4 regions of the Streptomyces sp. NPDC048436 genome follow, and region 4 is predicted to be linked to each of the others. Evidence: riboswitches for the same ligand, from Rfam matches in the RefSeq annotation. Region 4 holds a riboswitch; each other region holds the start of a gene.

Region 1 (3,874 bases), on a different contig from region 4:
GCGTACGGCTGCGCGGTCGGGTACGGCTACTCAGTCGAGCACGGCTACTCAGTCGGCGATCGGCAGATACACGCGATTTCCGGCCGCCGCGAACTCCTTGGACTTCTGCTCCATGCCCGCCACGATCTCCTCCTGCGAGCCACCGTGCTCACGCCGGATGTCGTGCGAGATCTTCATGCTGCAGAACTTCGGCCCGCACATCGAGCAGAAATGCGCCGTCTTCGCGGGCTCCGCCGGCAGGGTCTCGTCGTGGAACTCCCTTGCCGTGACCGGGTCGAGGGCCAGATTGAACTGGTCCTCCCAGCGGAACTCGAAGCGTGCGTCCGAGAGCGCGTCGTCCCAGTCCTGCGCGCCGGGGTGCCCCTTGGCGAGGTCCGCCGCATGGGCCGCGATCTTGTACGTGATGACGCCGGTCTTCACGTCGTCCCGGTTGGGCAGGCCCAGGTGCTCCTTGGGCGTGACATAGCAGAGCATCGCCGTGCCCCACCAACCGATCATCGCGGCGCCGATGCCGGAGGTGATGTGGTCGTAGGCGGGGGCGATGTCCGTGGTCAGCGGGCCGAGCGTGTAGAACGGCGCCTCCTCGCAGATCTCCTGCTGAAGGTCGATGTTCTCCTTGATCTTGTGCATCGGGACATGTCCCGGGCCCTCGATCATGGTCTGTACGTGATGACGCTTGGCGATCGTGTTGAGTTCCCCGAGGGTGCGCAACTCGGCGAACTGCGCCTCGTCGTTGGCGTCCGCGATCGAGCCGGGGCGCAGACCGTCGCCGAGCGAGTACGTCACGTCGTACGACGCGAGGATCTCGCACAGCTCCTCGAAGTTCTCGTAGAGGAAGCTTTCCTTGTGGTGCGCGAGACACCAGGCCGCCATGATCGAACCGCCGCGCGAGACGATGCCGGTCTTGCGGTTGGCGGTCAGCGGGACGTACGGAAGGCGCACGCCCGCGTGCACCGTCATGTAGTCCACGCCCTGTTCGGCCTGCTCGATGACCGTGTCCTTGTAGATCTCCCAGGTCAGCGCCTCGGCCTGGCCGTCGACCTTCTCCAGTGCCTGGTAGAGCGGCACGGTGCCGATGGGGACGGGGGAGTTGCGCAGGACCCATTCGCGGGTGGTGTGGATATTGCGCCCGGTGGACAGGTCCATGACCGTGTCGGCGCCCCACTTGGTCGCCCAGGTCATCTTGTCCACCTCCTCCTCGATGGAGGAGGTGACCGCGGAGTTGCCGATGTTGGCGTTGACCTTCACCAGGAACTTCTTGCCGATGATCATCGGCTCGATCTCCGGGTGGTTGACGTTGGCGGGGATCACCGCGCGGCCCGCGGCGACCTCCGCGCGCACGACCTCGGGGTCGAGGTTCTCGCGGATCCCGATGAACTCCATCTCGGGCGTGATCTCACCGCGGCGGGCGTACGCCAGTTGCGTCACCGCCTGGCCCGCGCGCCCCCTGCGCGGCTGGCGCGGGCGGCCGGGGAAGACCGCGTCGAGGTTCTTCAGGCCCCCGCGCGGCGAGGTGTGCTTGATGCCGTCGTCCTCGGGACGGGGCGGGCGGCCCGTGTACTCCTCGGTGTCGCCGCGGGCGATGATCCAGTTCTCGCGCAGGGGCGCCAGGCCCCTGCGGACGTCGGTGTCGATGGACTCGTCGGTGTACGGCCCCGAAGTGTCGTACAGGGTCACGGCCTTGCCGTTGGTGAGGTGCACCTGGCGGACCGGCACCCGCAGATCGGGGCGCGAACCCTCGACATACGCCTTGTGCCAGCCGATGGACTTCCCGGCCTCCGCCGCGATGGTGTTCTCGACGTCGCCGTCGTTCTCGTCGCTGCTGGAGGCAGGCGTGCCTGTGTCCGATGTGGTCATGAGACCTACTCCCTACGCCGGCATTACCCGGTAACAGGTTCGGCGGTCGACGCAGCGAATTCCGTACGATTCATACCGATTCGTACGGAGGTCAGCGCCCTCTCAGCCCGGTGCTCCGAGCTCCCGCGATTGCAAAGGTGCCTCCACGCTAGCGTCCTGTCGGGCGCGCTGAACAGAGGGCCCCCTCCGTTCTTGCGATGATCGGGCAGTGACCACCACACAGCCGCCGTCCCAGCCGCCCGTCCCGAACGTGCCTCCGGACCCGCATGGGCACTCCCACAGCCATGGTCCGGCAGCGCCCGTCTCCAAGCATCTGCGCAAGGTCATCGCCGCCGTGCTGATTCCTTTCGCCGCGGCGGTCGTCGTGGGACTCGCGGTGCTGTGGCCAGGGGGCGCACCGTCCCACGAGCGCACCGGAGTCGGCTTCGACCGGCAGACGCAGTCGGCCGAGGTGGCGAAGCTGGAGGAGCTGCCCTGCAAGGACGTGAACGCCTCGCAGACGCCGCCCAACGGAGACACCTCCACCGCCGAGGGCCAGTCCGCGGAATCCCGCGCGAAGGGCATCTGCAAGAAGGCGACGATCAAGGTGACGAGCGGCAAGGACACCGGCCGCACCTTCATCGAGATCGTCCAGCCGGACTCCCCGCGGCAGTTGCGCCAGGGCCAGGAGGTGGTGGTCGCCTACGAGCCCACGGCCCCCGAGGCCCTGCAGTACTCGGTCACCGACGTGAACCGCAAGCTCCCCATGGCGCTGCTCGCCGGGATCTTCGCCCTCGCCGTCGTCGTGGTGGGGCGGATGCGCGGCGTCATGGCCCTGGTCGCACTGGCGTTGAGCTTCCTGGTCCTGACCTTCTTCATCCTGCCGGCGATCCTCCAGGGCTCGAATCCGCTGGTCGTGGCGGTGGTCGGAGCCAGCGCCATCATGCTGATCGCGCTCTATCTGTGCCACGGGATCACGGCGCGTACATCGGTCGCGGTCCTGGGCACGCTCATCTCACTGCTCCTCATCGGGCTCCTCGGCTCGCTCTTCATCGGCTGGGCCTCGCTGACCGGCAACACGGACGACAACACCGGCCTGATCCACGGCCTGTACCCGTCCATCGACATGAGCGGCCTGCTGCTCGCCGGCGTCATCATCGGCTCGCTCGGCGTGCTCGACGACGTGACGGTGACCCAGACGTCCGCGGTCTGGGAACTGCACCAGGCCAACCCCACGATGGGCTGGCGCGGTCTGTACGGCGCGGCCATCCGCATCGGCCGCGATCACATCGCCTCGGTCGTCAACACCCTGGTCCTGGCCTACGCGGGCGCCGCGCTGCCGCTGCTGCTGCTCTTCTCGATCGCCCAGAGCAGCGTGGGCACGGTGGCCAACAGCGAGTTGGTCGCCGAGGAGATCGTGCGCACCCTGGTCGGCTCGATCGGCCTGGTCGCCTCCGTCCCGGTGACGACGGCGCTGGCCGCCCTGGTGGTCTCGGCCGACCGCTCGACGCCCGCAGCCCGCACGGCCCCTGCCGGCCGGGCCGCCCCTGCCGCCCGCTCAGGGCTCGCGGACCGACCGGGAGACGGTGCCACCCCGGCCCCAGCCCCAGCCCCAGCCCCCAAGCAGAGCCGTGGCGGAAAGGGCCGGCGGCGCAAGGCCTGAACCGCCGATGCCACAAAATGCACCAATCTGCCGTGCGGCTTCGGTCAGAAATGCGGAGCTCAGCCCGCGCTCTGCTCCTCGGCGAGGATCCGGTCCAGCGCCTCGTCCAGATGCGTCTCGAAGTCGGCGAGCGCCCGCTCCTGCCCCAGCGGAACCAACTTGTCCGTACGGTCCAGGAAGGCGAGCAGCGGCAAGATCCCTACCCGGAACAGCGCCTGGTCCGCGCCTACCTGAAGCCTGATGAGGGCTTCTTCGAGCAGCTCGGGATCGGTGGGCGCGATGTGCACATCCCCGTCGCCGCATGCCCTGAGGACCCCGTCGACCAGCAGCTCGCGCCCGAAGGCCCAGGTCACGGGAGCGTCGCCGGGGAGATGG
Region 2 (3,874 bases), on a different contig from region 4:
TGCCGCCTTCTTCAGCGGTACCGCGGGGTCCGACGCCGCCTCCGGGGAGAGGCGTGCGCCCGCCTCGATCAGCTTGCGGCCCTGCGCCAGGTCCCGGGGGCGGCCCACCGCCAGGACCGCCACCAGGACCCCGGCCCGCAGCCAGCACACGGTCCAGGCCGCACTCGCGGGGTCGCCCCGCCACACCAGCTCGTCGGCGGAGGCGTGGTGGCCCGCGTACTGCACGAAGCGGCCGAACTGCTCGGACCAGAAGTACGGGACGGGGTCGTACGCCGAAGGGGTCTCGCCGATGATGTTCGCCGCCACCGTGCGCGGGCCCTGGAGCGCGTTGTCCCAGTGATGGACGAGAAGACGCTCGCCATACCTTCCCGAAGGGAAGGAGGAGCAGTCGCCGACCGCGTACACATCGGGTTGCGACGTCCTCAGGTGGTCGTCGGCGAGTACCTCCCGGTGGGCACCCAGGGTGATGCCGGAGCCCGCGAGCCAGTCCGTGGCGGGGCGGGCGCCGATGCCGACGACGACCGCGTCCGCGGGCAGGCGCGTGCCGTCGTCCAGGAGGACGCTGCCGGGCTCGACGCGCCGCACGCGCGCGTGGGTGCGCAGTTCGGCCCCCGAGCCCGCGTACCAGGCGGCCATCGGCGCTGCGACCTCAGCGGGCAGCGCCCCGGCGAGCGGCCGTCCGGCGGCCTCGACGACGGTGACGGCGCAGCCCGCCTCGCGTGCGGCGGTCGCGAACTCGGCGCCGATCCAGCCCGCGCCGACGACCACGATGCGGTGCTGCTCGGCGAGCACGGGCCGCAGCCGTTCGGCGTCGTCGAGGGTGCGCAGGAGGTGGACGCCGGGGACCCCTTCGGCGCCGGGCAGCAGGATCGGTTCGGCGCCGGTGGCGATGACCAGGGCGTCGTAGGGCACCGGGCCGGTGGCCGTGTCCAGCTCGTGGTCGGCCGGGCGCAGGCCCGTGACCTCGTGGCCCAGGCTCAGTTCGATGCCGAGCGCCTCGAAGTCGATGTCGAAGGCGGAGCCCTCCGCCTTGCCGAGCAGCACGGCCTTGGACAGCGGCGGCCTGTCGTACGGCTGATGCGGTTCCGCGCCGATCAGGGTGAGCGCACCGGCGAAACCCTGCTCGCGCAGGGCCACGGCGGTCTGCACCCCGGCCATCCCCGCACCGACGATGACAACCTGCTGTCCTGCCTGCCTCTGCTCGATCACCAGCTCACTCTAGGACGGCGGAAGGTGCCGGTCTCAGGGCGCGGCAGGGAGATCTCTGACACACCGTCACTGCCCGTGCACGGGCAGCTCCCCTACTGCCGTCGGAGGCGACGCGTTAAGGTGGCCGGTGCAGAGCACTCGCGGGAGCCCGGACGCACCGGGCTGAGAGGGAGGCTGGGACGGCCTCCGACCGTACGAACCTGATCCGGGTCATGCCGGCGAAGGGAGGGGCTGGACGCCCATGCATCCATCTTCACCACCCCGTACGACGACTACGGCCGACGTCCTGGTCGTCGGGGGCGGCATCATCGGCCTGGTCACGGCCTGGCGGGCGGCCCAGCGCGGCCTGTCCACCGCGGTCGTGGACCCCGAACCGGGCGGCGGCGCGGCGCAGGTCGCCGCGGGCATGCTGGCCGCCGTCACCGAGCTGCACTACGGCGAGCAGACGCTGCTCGGCCTGAATCTCGCCTCCGCGCGGCGCTATCCGCGGTTCGCGGCGGAGCTGGCCGAGGCGAGCGGCCACGATCTGGGCTACCGCGCGTGCGGCACCCTCGCGGTCGCGCTCGACTCCGACGACCGCGCCCACCTGCGCGAACTGCACGCCCTTCAGCAGCGGTCGGGGCTGGAATCGGAGTGGCTGAGCGGGCGCGAGTGCCGCCGCCTGGAGCCGATGCTCGCGCCGGGTGTACGCGGCGGACTGCGCGTCGACGGCGATCACCAGATCGATCCGCGCAGGCTCGCCGCGGCCCTCCTGGTGGCCTGCGAGCGGGCGGGCGTGGTCTTCCACCGCGCGTGGGCCGAGCGCCTGACGGTCGCAGGCGACCGGGCCACCGGAGTCGTCCTCGCCGACGGCACCGCCCTGGAGGCCGGTCAGACCGTGCTCGCGGCGGGCAGCCTCTCCGGGCGGCTCACCGGCGTCCCGGAGGGCGTCCTGCCGCCCGTTCGCCCGGTGAAGGGGCAGGTGCTCCGGCTCACGGTGCCGGAGCGGTACGCGCCGTTCCTGAGCCGCACCGTGCGCGCCGTGGTGCGCGGCAGCCATGTCTATCTGGTGCCGCGCGAGAACGGCGAGCTCGTCATCGGCGCGACCAGCGAGGAGCTCGGCTGGGACACGACGGTCACCGCGGGCGGCGTGTACGAGCTGCTCAGGGACGCCCACGAACTCATGCCCGGCATCACGGAACTGCCCCTGACGGAGACCCGCGCGGGCCTGCGCCCCGGCTCTCCGGACAACGCGCCGCTGCTCGGCCCGACCGCGCTCCCCGGCCTCCAGCTCGCCACCGGCCACTACCGCAACGGCGTCCTCCTGACGCCCGTCACCGGCGACGTCATGGCGCACGCCCTGACCACCGGCGAACTGCCCGACGAGGCGCGGGTGTTCACTCCCCTGCGCTTCGCCGGCACCCCCCGTACACAGCGCTTCATGGAGCAGCCCGCATGACTCTCCCAGCCGTTACCGCCGTCTCCGTGAACGGAGAAGCACGCGACGTGGCAGCGGGCACCACGCTCGAAGCCCTCGTCGCCACCCTCACCGCGGCCCCGTCAGGCGTGGCCGCCGCGCTCAACGAAACCGTCGTCCCGCGCGCGCGGTGGTCCACCACCCCGCTCGCCGACGGGGACCGCGTCGAGGTCCTCACCGCGGTCCAGGGAGGCTGATCCGACCATGGCAGACGACCCCTTCTTCATCGGCGGGCTCACCCTCTCCTCCCGCCTGATCATGGGTACGGGCGGTGCGCCGAGCCTCGACATCCTTGAGCAGTCCCTCGTCGCCTCCGGGACGGAGCTGACGACGGTCGCGATGCGCCGCCTCGATCCCGGAGTCCAGGGTTCCGTGCTCTCCGTCCTCGACCGGCTCGGCATTCGCGTCCTGCCGAACACGGCGGGCTGTTTCACCGCGGGCGAGGCCGTCCTGACCGCCCGGCTCGCGCGCGAGGCGCTCGGCACCGACCTGGTGAAGCTTGAGGTCATCGCGGACGAGCGCACGCTGCTTCCCGACCCGATCGAGCTCATCGACGCCGCCGAGACCCTGGTCGACGACGGCTTCACGGTCCTTCCGTACACGAACGACGACCCGGTGCTCGCCCGGAAGCTGGAGGACGTGGGCTGCGCGGCGATCATGCCGCTCGGCTCCCCCATCGGCTCCGGGCTCGGCATCCGCAACCCGCACAACTTCCAGCTGATCGTCGAACGCGCGGGCGTGCCGGTGATCCTGGACGCGGGCGCGGGAACGGCGTCCGACGCGGCGCTCGCGATGGAGCTGGGGTGCGCGGGCGTGATGCTCGCCTCGGCCGTGACGCGGGCCCAGGAGCCGGTCCTGATGGCCGAGGCCATGCGGCACGGCGTCGAGGCGGGGCGCCTCGCGTTCCGGGCCGGGCGCATTCCCCGGCGGCACTTCGCCGAGGCGTCGTCCCCCTCCGAGGGGATGGCCCGGCTGGACCCGGAGCGGCCAGCGTTCTGAGCGTCCCGCGCCTGTTACAGCTCGGCTGCAGTCGAGGCCCGAGTCCGACCGGGCGGGCGACCCTGTCAGCGGTGGCTCGTAGACTCCCTGCGTGGACACGACCCTTCAGGACCCGCTCGTCGGCCAGGTGCTCGACGGCCGCTACCGCGTGGACGGGCGGATCGCGGTCGGCGGGATGGCCACGGTCTACCGGGCCGTGGACACCCGCCT
Region 3 (3,874 bases), on a different contig from region 4:
ACTGCCCTCGCCGCCACGTCGTCGTGGTCAGCGGCCGGCCGCTCGACGGCGTAGCCGCAGGGGCGTGTACACGACGAGCGCCGCGATGAACGCGACGTAGTAGGCGAGGTCCGCGGCGTGCAACGCCGCGGCCACCGGCCCCACGTACAGGCTCGTGTCCATGAACGGCACCGCGGCGCCGAAGGCGGCAACGAACGCCGCGAGGGCGGGCCACCACGGCTGTGGGCGGGCGCTCTCGGCAGCCAGCTCGAACGGAGCTCCGCCTCGAGCGCGGGCGCGTGCGAACCAGTCGACGGCCACCACCGCCACGAACCCCGGGATCCAGTAGCCGACGAACAGCAGCACATTCTGGAAACGCGCCGCGGTATCCGCTGCGTGCATCCACAGCACCAGCGGGAAGCCGAGCACGGCAGCGAGGCCCGCCGCCAGCGGCCGCGAGATGCGCACCCCGACCGTCTGGAGGGCCAGTGAGCCGCTGTAGTCGTTCATCGCATTGCTGCACAGCGCGGCCAACGCGACGGCCAGCAGCCCGAACGCGCCGAGTGCGCCACCACCCAGCAGTTCATCGACGCCCTTCGCGGTCTGGTCGGTGAAGATTGACGCACCCCACAGCCCGAGCGCCTGGACCGCCACGAAGGAGGCCGATACGCCGAGCAGCGTGCACCAGAACATGCGCGGCCGGGAGGCCGAACGCGGTAGGTAACGGCTGAAGTCGCTGGCGTAGGGGGCCCAGGACAGTGCGAGGCTGAGCGCGATGGTGCTGGTGAGAACGAACGCGCCCGCGCGGTCGGATCCGTGCACCGACGCGGCGGTGGCGGGGTGGACACCGTCGAGGAGCTTGAGGGCAAGCGCGGCGAAGGCCGCTGCCAGCACGAAGGTCATGACCTTCTGCAGTCGGTGTATCGCCTCGTAGCCGAACACGCCGAGTACGCCTTGCCCCAGCATCATCACCAGTACGCCCACCCAGAACGGCCAGCCGCACAAACGGGCCAGCGCGTCCCCGCCGAACAGGCCGATGAGCGCGTCCCACGCGACCGACGACAGCCACTGCAGCACACCCGGCACGGCAACGGCCCGGCCGAACGCGAGCCGCGCCAGCGGCAGTTGCCCTGCCCCCGTCAGACCGCCCCACGTCCCCAGGTAAGCGGTGGGCACGGCACCGACGACCGTCCCCAGCACGACGGCCACCAGCGCGGTGGTGAAATCAAGACCGAGGGCGATGCCGATCGTGCCGGTGAAGACGCCTGTCATCGTCAGGTTCGGGGCGAACCACACCGTGAACAGCCGTGCCGGCTCGCCGTAGCGGTGCGACTCGGGGACCGGGGCGATCCCGCGGGTCTCGACGCGCAGGTCACCGGGGGCCGCGGGCATCCGCCCATCGAAGACGGACCGCCGGCCGGTGTCCGCCGGGCCGTTCGGAGCATGCGGCAATGACATGAATGACATCCCTCCGCCAGTGCTAACTGGTTCAGGTTCGACGGGTGTGATCTCAGCCCCGCTGGTCGGGGCACCCCGTGTCGGATTGCGTCGGCAAGGCTAACCCACGCGGTCGGGGCGGTCTCGCCGAGGTGTGTCGTGCCGTGGCCGGGCGGGCTCGGAGTCCCTCAGCGAGGATGCCTGCCACTGGACGGTCAGGACCGGTCCGGGCCGACGGCCTGCCACCGTGCCGCCTGCGTGGGTCTCGACGCGGCTTCTGCCTTGCTGCACACTGACCGGCACGGTGGAGAAAGCAGCCGTCAAGTGATCCGCCCCGGCTGGGGCTCAGCGATGGGAAGCAGCGGGGGCGCCGGTGGAACACTCCCTCACACAGCAACCCGGCCAGGGCGAGCGCGGACCGTCGCCGGTGGCCCCGGCAGAGCGACCTGCGACGCCCCGCCGTGGTTCCCAGTCCGGTACGGGGCCCGTGCTGGGCCGCGCGCTGCAGATCCTCGGCGCGTTCAGCGCGGATTGCCGGGAGATGACGCTGAGCGAACTGTCCCGGCGGTCCGGGCTGCCCGTGTCGACCGTGCACCGGATGCTGGGCGAATTGATGTCCTGGGGCGCGTTGGAGCGCGGCGCCAACGGCTGCTACCGCGTGGGCCTGAGGCTGTGGGAAGTCGGCTCGCTCGCCCCGCGGGGCCAGGGGCTGCGAGAGTGTGCGCTGCCGTTCCTGGAGGATCTTTCCCAGATCACCCGCGAGAACGTGCAGCTCGCGGTGCGCGAGGGCACCGAGCTCGTCTTCGTGGAGCGCATTGCGGGGTCCGGCGCGGTCCCCGTACTGACACGCGTGGGAGGACGCTTCGCCCTCACAGCCACCGGCGTCGGGCTTGTGCTGCTCGCGCACGCCCCCGTTGACGTGCAGGACCAGGTGCTTGCCGGCCCCTTCGAGCGCTTCACGCCTCGCACGGTCATCGATCCGCGTGCGTTGCGTCGCATGCTGGCCGAGACGCGGACCAACGGCTACGCGGCCAGCGACCGCCAGGTCACCATGGACGCCCTGTCGGTCGCCGCCCCGGTGCACGGCAGCGACGGTGCGGTGATCGCCGCCGTCTCACTCGTCGTGCGCCATGGCAGCAGCTCCCCGAACTCACTGGCCCGGCTTGTCTGTACCAGCGCCCGTGCGATCTCCCGCGTCATGGCCGCACCCAGGGCCTGAAGCCTGCCGCACTCCGCAACTCCGCCTGAGCGCCGGCTCCCCGCCCACACCGTGCCGCGAGCCGACCACACCACACCACGGTGCTCACGCCGTATTGCCTGCCGCCGCCGCGGCGGCGTTGCGCGTGTTTCGCAGATGTTTCCCGGCATCCGGAAAGGCCCCTGGTGGCCCGGTCCGGCCGGTCGCACGATGGTCAGCACCGGTCGATGCCCGGGCACCACTCGGCTTGTCGGCGAAGGCCTGACATACGTCTATGTGGCAGCCCGGCCCGCCCCACACTCACAAGGGAATGCTCATGACTGCTTTCGTTCGCGATCAGTGGTACGTCGCCGCCTACGGCCGCGAGGTCGGGCGCGAGCTGCTCGGACGCACCGTGCTCGGGGAGCCGATCCTGCTGTACCGCACCGAGGGCGGCCGGGCGGTTGCGATGGCCGAGCGCTGCGTGCACCGGCGCTTCCCGCTGTCGCAGGCACCGAGCCGGCTGGACGGCGACCGGGTGGTGTGCGGCTACCACGGCTTCACCTACGACACCGACGGCGGCTGCGTCTTCGTACCCGGCCAGCAGCGCATCCCGCGCACCGCCCGGCTGAAGACCTACCCGGTCGTCGAGCAGGACTCCTTCGTGTGGGTGTGGATCGGTGACCGCGAGCCGGGGGACACCCTGCCGCCCCGCGCCCCATGGATGGATTCGCCCGAGTACACCGTCGTGTCGGGCATGGAGCCGATCGCCGGCGACTACGGTCTGCTCGTCGACAACCTCATGGACCTGTCCCACGAGACGTACCTGCACGGTGGTTACATCGGCACACCGGAGGTGGCCGAGACGCCCATCACCACTGAGGTCGACGACAAGGCCGGCATCGTCTACGTCAGCCGCCACATGGACGACGCCGAATGCCCGCCGTTCTACGCGAAGTCCACGGGCATCGAGGGCCGGATCACCCGCTGGCAGGACGTCGAATACCACGCGCCCTGCCTCTACTTGCTCCACTCGCGCATCGCCCCCGCCGGCGCCCCTGGTCCGCGTCCGGACGGCAGCGACCCGCACGCCTTCCATGTGGAGGTCGTCTACGGCATCACTCCCTCGACGGAGAAGACGACGTACGACTTCTGGGCCGTCGCCCGGGACTTCGCCCTCGACGATCAGGACGTCACCGAATTCCTGCGCAACAACAACCACACGGTGGTCATGCAGGACGTGGTGGCCCTCAACGTGCTGCAGAAGTCCCTGGACACCGA
Region 4 (3,874 bases):
AGCAGCAGCAGCGACACCGCGCACACCACCATCAAGATCGTCGAAAGTGCCATCGCCTGCCCGTAGTTGAGCTCACCGGCCCGCCCGAGGAGACGCGCGACGGCGACCGGCAGGGTCGGGTTGTCCGGCCGCGCGATGAACACGGTCGCGCCGAACTCCCCCAGGGACACGGCGAAGGCGAACCCGGCGGCGATCAGCAGGGCCCGTCGCACCATCGGCAGATCGACCTCCCGCCACGCCCGCAGCGGCGACGCGCCGAGCACGGCCGCCGCCTCGCGCAGCCGTCCGTCCACCGCACGCAGGACGGGGAGCATGGTGCGTACGACGAACGGCACACCCACCAGGGCCTGCGCGAGCGGCACCAGGATCCACGTGGAGCGAAGATCCAGCGGCGGCTTGTCGAGCGTGATCAGGAACCCGAAGCCGACCGTCACCGCGGAGACGCCGAGCGGCAGCATCAGCAGGGCGTCGAAGCCGCGCACCAGCCGCCCCGCCCTGCGCGTCAGCGCCGCGGCGGCGAGCCCGCCGATCAGCAGGGCGATGGCGGTGGCGGCGAGCGCGTACTGAAGCGAATTCCAGATCGCGTCGATCGGCGGGACGAGGAACGCGCCGCCGTCCGCCGAGGTCAGCTCCTTGTAGTACGTGAAGCCGTAGCCGTCGGGGGTGCTCAGCGAGCGCTCGATCAGGACGCCGAGCGGCAGCAGGATGAGTACGGCGATGGTGAGCATGACACCGCCGAGCAGCGCCCACTGGCCCGCCCCGCGTGGCCGCCGCGCGGCCGTGGAGGCGTCGACCAGCTTCAGGGCGGTCTCCCGGCGGCGCACGGTCCACGCGTGCACGGCGAGGATGACGCCGACCGCGGCGAACTGCACGATCGTCAGGACGGCGGCTGTCGGCAGGTCGAGGAGCTGGGCGGTCTGCCGGTAGATCTCGACTTCGAGCGTCGAGTACGCGGGTCCGCCGAGGATCTGTACGACGCCGAAGGAGGTGAAGGTGAACAGAAAGACCATGAGCGCCGCGGCGGCGACGGCGGGTCCGAGCGCGGGCAGTGTCACCGTCCGCCAGGCCCGCCACCGCGAGGCGCCGAGCATCCGCGCGGCCTCTTCCTGGCGCGGGTCGAGCTGCGACCAGAGCCCGCCCACCGTGCGTACGACGACGGCGTAATTGAAGAAGACATGAGCGAGCAGGATCGCCCACACGGTCGTGTCGAGCCGCACCCCCCACATCTCGTCGAGCAGCCCGCCGCGCCCGAGCAGCGCGAGGAACGCGGTCCCGACGACGACCGTCGGCAGCACGAACGGAACCGTGACGACCGCCCGCAGAATCTGCTTGCCCCTGAAATCGAAGCGCGCGAAGACATACGCGCCGGGGAGCGCGACGAGGAGAGTGAGCGCCGTCGACGCGAGCGCCTGCCAGGTGGTGAACCACAGCACGTGCCGCACGTCGGACTGCCCGATGACGTCCGCGATCCGCCCGAACTGCCACTGGCCGCCCACCTTCAGGCCGCGCGCGACGATCGCGGCGACCGGATAGGCGAAGAAGACCGCGAAGAACGCGACGGGCACGGCCATCAGGCCGAGCCGAGCCGCGCTCCCGCGCGGGAGCCCCTTACGGGACCCCTTTACTTCAGTACGAGCGAGGTCCACGACTTGACCCACTGATCACGGTTGTCGGCGATCTTCCCCGGCTCCATGGTCTCCGGGTGGTCGATCTTCACCCCGTGCTTGACGAACAGCTCGGGCAGCTCGGCGGTCTTCCGCACCGGGTTGACGAACATGTTCAGCGGCATGTCGTCCTGGAACTCGGTGCTGATCAGGAAGTCGAGCAGCGCCTTGCCGCCCTTCTCGTTCTTGGCGTTGCTGAGCAGCCCCGCGTACTCGACCTGCCGGAAGCAGGTGCCGGTCGCGACGCCGGTCGGCGCCTCCTTGGGCTGCGGCTTGGCGTAGAGCACCTCGACGGGCGGCGACGAGGCGTACGAGACGACGAGCGGCCGCTCGCCCTTGGCCTTCTTGCCGCCGGCGGACCCGGAGAACTCCTCGTTGTAGGCCTGCTCCCAGCCGTCGACGACCTTGACGCCGTTGGCCTTGAGCTTCTTCCAGTAGCCCTGCCATCCGTCGTCGCCGTACTTCGCGGCGGTGCCGAGGACGAACCCGAGGCCGGGCGAGGAGGTCGCGGCGTTCTCGGTCACGAGGAGGTTCTTGTACGCGGGCTTGGCGAGGTCCTCGAAGGACTTCGGCGGCGCCAGCTTCTTGTCGGCGAAGTACTTCTTGTCGTAGTTGACGCAGATGTCGCCGCTGTCGACGGGTGTCACGCGATGCTTGTCCTGATCGACGCGGAACTGCGACATGACCTGGTCCGAGCCCTTGGCCTCGTACGACTGGAAGAGGCCGTTGTCGAGCGCACGCGAGAGCAGTGTGTTGTCGACGCCGAAGAAGACGTCGCCCTGCGGATTGTCCTTCGACAGAATCGCCTTGTTCACGGCGGCTCCGGCGTCACCGTCCTTGAGGACGTTGACCTTGTAGCCGGAGCTCTTCTCGAACGCCTTCAGTACGTCCTTGGAGACGTTGAAGGAGTCATGACTGACAAGCGTGACGCTCTTGGACGCAGTCTTGTCGCCGCTGCTGTCGGACGAGCCGCCGCACGCGGAGAGCGCGACAAGCCCGAGGGCCACCGCGACCGCGGTGACCGTGACCTTCTTGGTGGTGGTGCTCACTGAGTTCATTCCTCCTGGAGTGACCAGGAAGAGACGCGGCCCTGCCCGCGGACCGGATCGAACCGGTCCCCGGGCAGGGCGCAACAGCTTGAGTGGCGTCCGAACTTCCTACCCGGAATGACCCGGGCAAGGTTCAGAGGGTCTGCGGCCAACCTGTCCTTGGTGCCGCACTCTCAGCGCTGTGGCGCTCCCCTGTCGGAATATGAAGATGTGTCCCGGCTATGAAGTTGTGTTCCGGCCAGACTAACGCTCGGACGCGGCGAGCTGACCGCACGCCCCGTCGATCTCCTGGCCACGAGTGTCACGAACCGTGACAGGTACCCCATGGGCGGCGATGGCGTCCACGAAGGCCTTCTCGTCCTCGGGCCGCGAGGCGGTCCACTTCGAACCCGGCGTCGGGTTCAGCGGGATCAGGTTCACGTGAACGGGCTTGTTCTTGAGCAGCCGCCCGAGACGGTCACCGCGCCAGGCCTGGTCGTTGATGTCGCGGATCAGCGCGTACTCGATGGAGAGGCGGCGCCCCGACTTGGCGGCGTACTCCCATCCGGCATCCATGACCTCGCGCACGTTCCACCGTGTGTTGACGGGCACGAGGGTGTCGCGGAGCTCGTCGTCGGGTGCGTGCAGCGAGATGGCGAGGCGGCACTTGAAGCCCTCGTCGGCGAACCGGTGGATGGCGGGCACCAGACCGACCGTGGACACGGTGATGCCACGCTGCGAGAGCCCCACACCGTCCGGCTCGGGATCCGTCAGCCTGCGAATGGCGCCCGTCACGCGGTTGTAGTTGGCGAGCGGCTCGCCCATCCCCATGAAGACGATGTTCGAGAGCCGCGCGGGCCCACCCGGGATCTCCCCGTCCCGCAGAGCGCGCATCCCGTCCACAATCTGATGCACGATCTCGGCGGTCGACAGATTCCGGTCGAGCCCGGCCTGCCCCGTCGCACAGAACGGACAGTTCATCCCGCACCCGGCCTGCGACGAGATGCACATCGTGACGCGGTCGGGATAGCGCATGAGCACGGACTCGACGAGCGTCCCGTCGAAGAGGCGCCACAGCGTCTTGCGGGTGGTGTCGTCGTCACAGCTGATGTGCCGCACCACGGACATCAGCTCGGGAAGCAGCGCCTCCTGCAGCTTCGCGCGCGAACCGGCGGGAATGTC

Evidence for each region. A riboswitch is a leader RNA that binds a small molecule or an ion and turns the genes downstream of it on or off. The one in region 4 is predicted to bind thiamine pyrophosphate.
Region 1: another riboswitch for thiamine pyrophosphate. It lies ahead of thiC (phosphomethylpyrimidine synthase ThiC); the one in region 4 lies ahead of ACGFX9_RS18090 (thiamine ABC transporter substrate binding subunit).
Region 2: another riboswitch for thiamine pyrophosphate. It lies ahead of thiO (glycine oxidase ThiO); the one in region 4 lies ahead of ACGFX9_RS18090 (thiamine ABC transporter substrate binding subunit).
Region 3: another riboswitch for thiamine pyrophosphate. It lies ahead of ACGFX9_RS32990 (purine-cytosine permease family protein); the one in region 4 lies ahead of ACGFX9_RS18090 (thiamine ABC transporter substrate binding subunit).

What each region holds. Positions count from the first base shown of each region.
Region 1 is NZ_JBICXP010000014.1:27,978-31,851, reverse strand. Features, by position in the region: gene thiC (phosphomethylpyrimidine synthase ThiC) at 49-1,857, opposite strand; TPP riboswitch at 1,850-1,994, opposite strand; gene ACGFX9_RS33690 (YibE/F family protein) at 2,066-3,499, shown strand; gene ACGFX9_RS33685 (SsgA family sporulation/cell division regulator) at 3,559-3,874, opposite strand, start outside.
Region 2 is NZ_JBICXP010000001.1:396,798-400,671, forward strand. Features, by position in the region: gene ACGFX9_RS01865 (NAD(P)/FAD-dependent oxidoreductase) at 1-1,158, opposite strand, end outside; TPP riboswitch at 1,340-1,453, shown strand; gene thiO (glycine oxidase ThiO) at 1,451-2,647, shown strand; gene thiS (sulfur carrier protein ThiS) at 2,644-2,862, shown strand; gene ACGFX9_RS01880 (thiazole synthase) at 2,870-3,664, shown strand; gene pknB (Stk1 family PASTA domain-containing Ser/Thr kinase) at 3,756-3,874, shown strand, end outside.
Region 3 is NZ_JBICXP010000013.1:118,705-122,578, reverse strand. Features, by position in the region: gene ACGFX9_RS32990 (purine-cytosine permease family protein) at 28-1,437, opposite strand; TPP riboswitch at 1,429-1,525, opposite strand; gene ACGFX9_RS32985 (IclR family transcriptional regulator) at 1,904-2,635, shown strand; gene ACGFX9_RS32980 (Rieske 2Fe-2S domain-containing protein) at 2,931-3,874, shown strand, end outside.
Region 4 is NZ_JBICXP010000004.1:710,830-714,703, reverse strand. Features, by position in the region: gene ACGFX9_RS18095 (ABC transporter permease) at 1-1,571, opposite strand, end outside; gene ACGFX9_RS18090 (thiamine ABC transporter substrate binding subunit) at 1,622-2,722, opposite strand; TPP riboswitch at 2,801-2,917, opposite strand; gene rlmN (23S rRNA (adenine(2503)-C(2))-methyltransferase RlmN) at 2,957-3,874, opposite strand, start outside.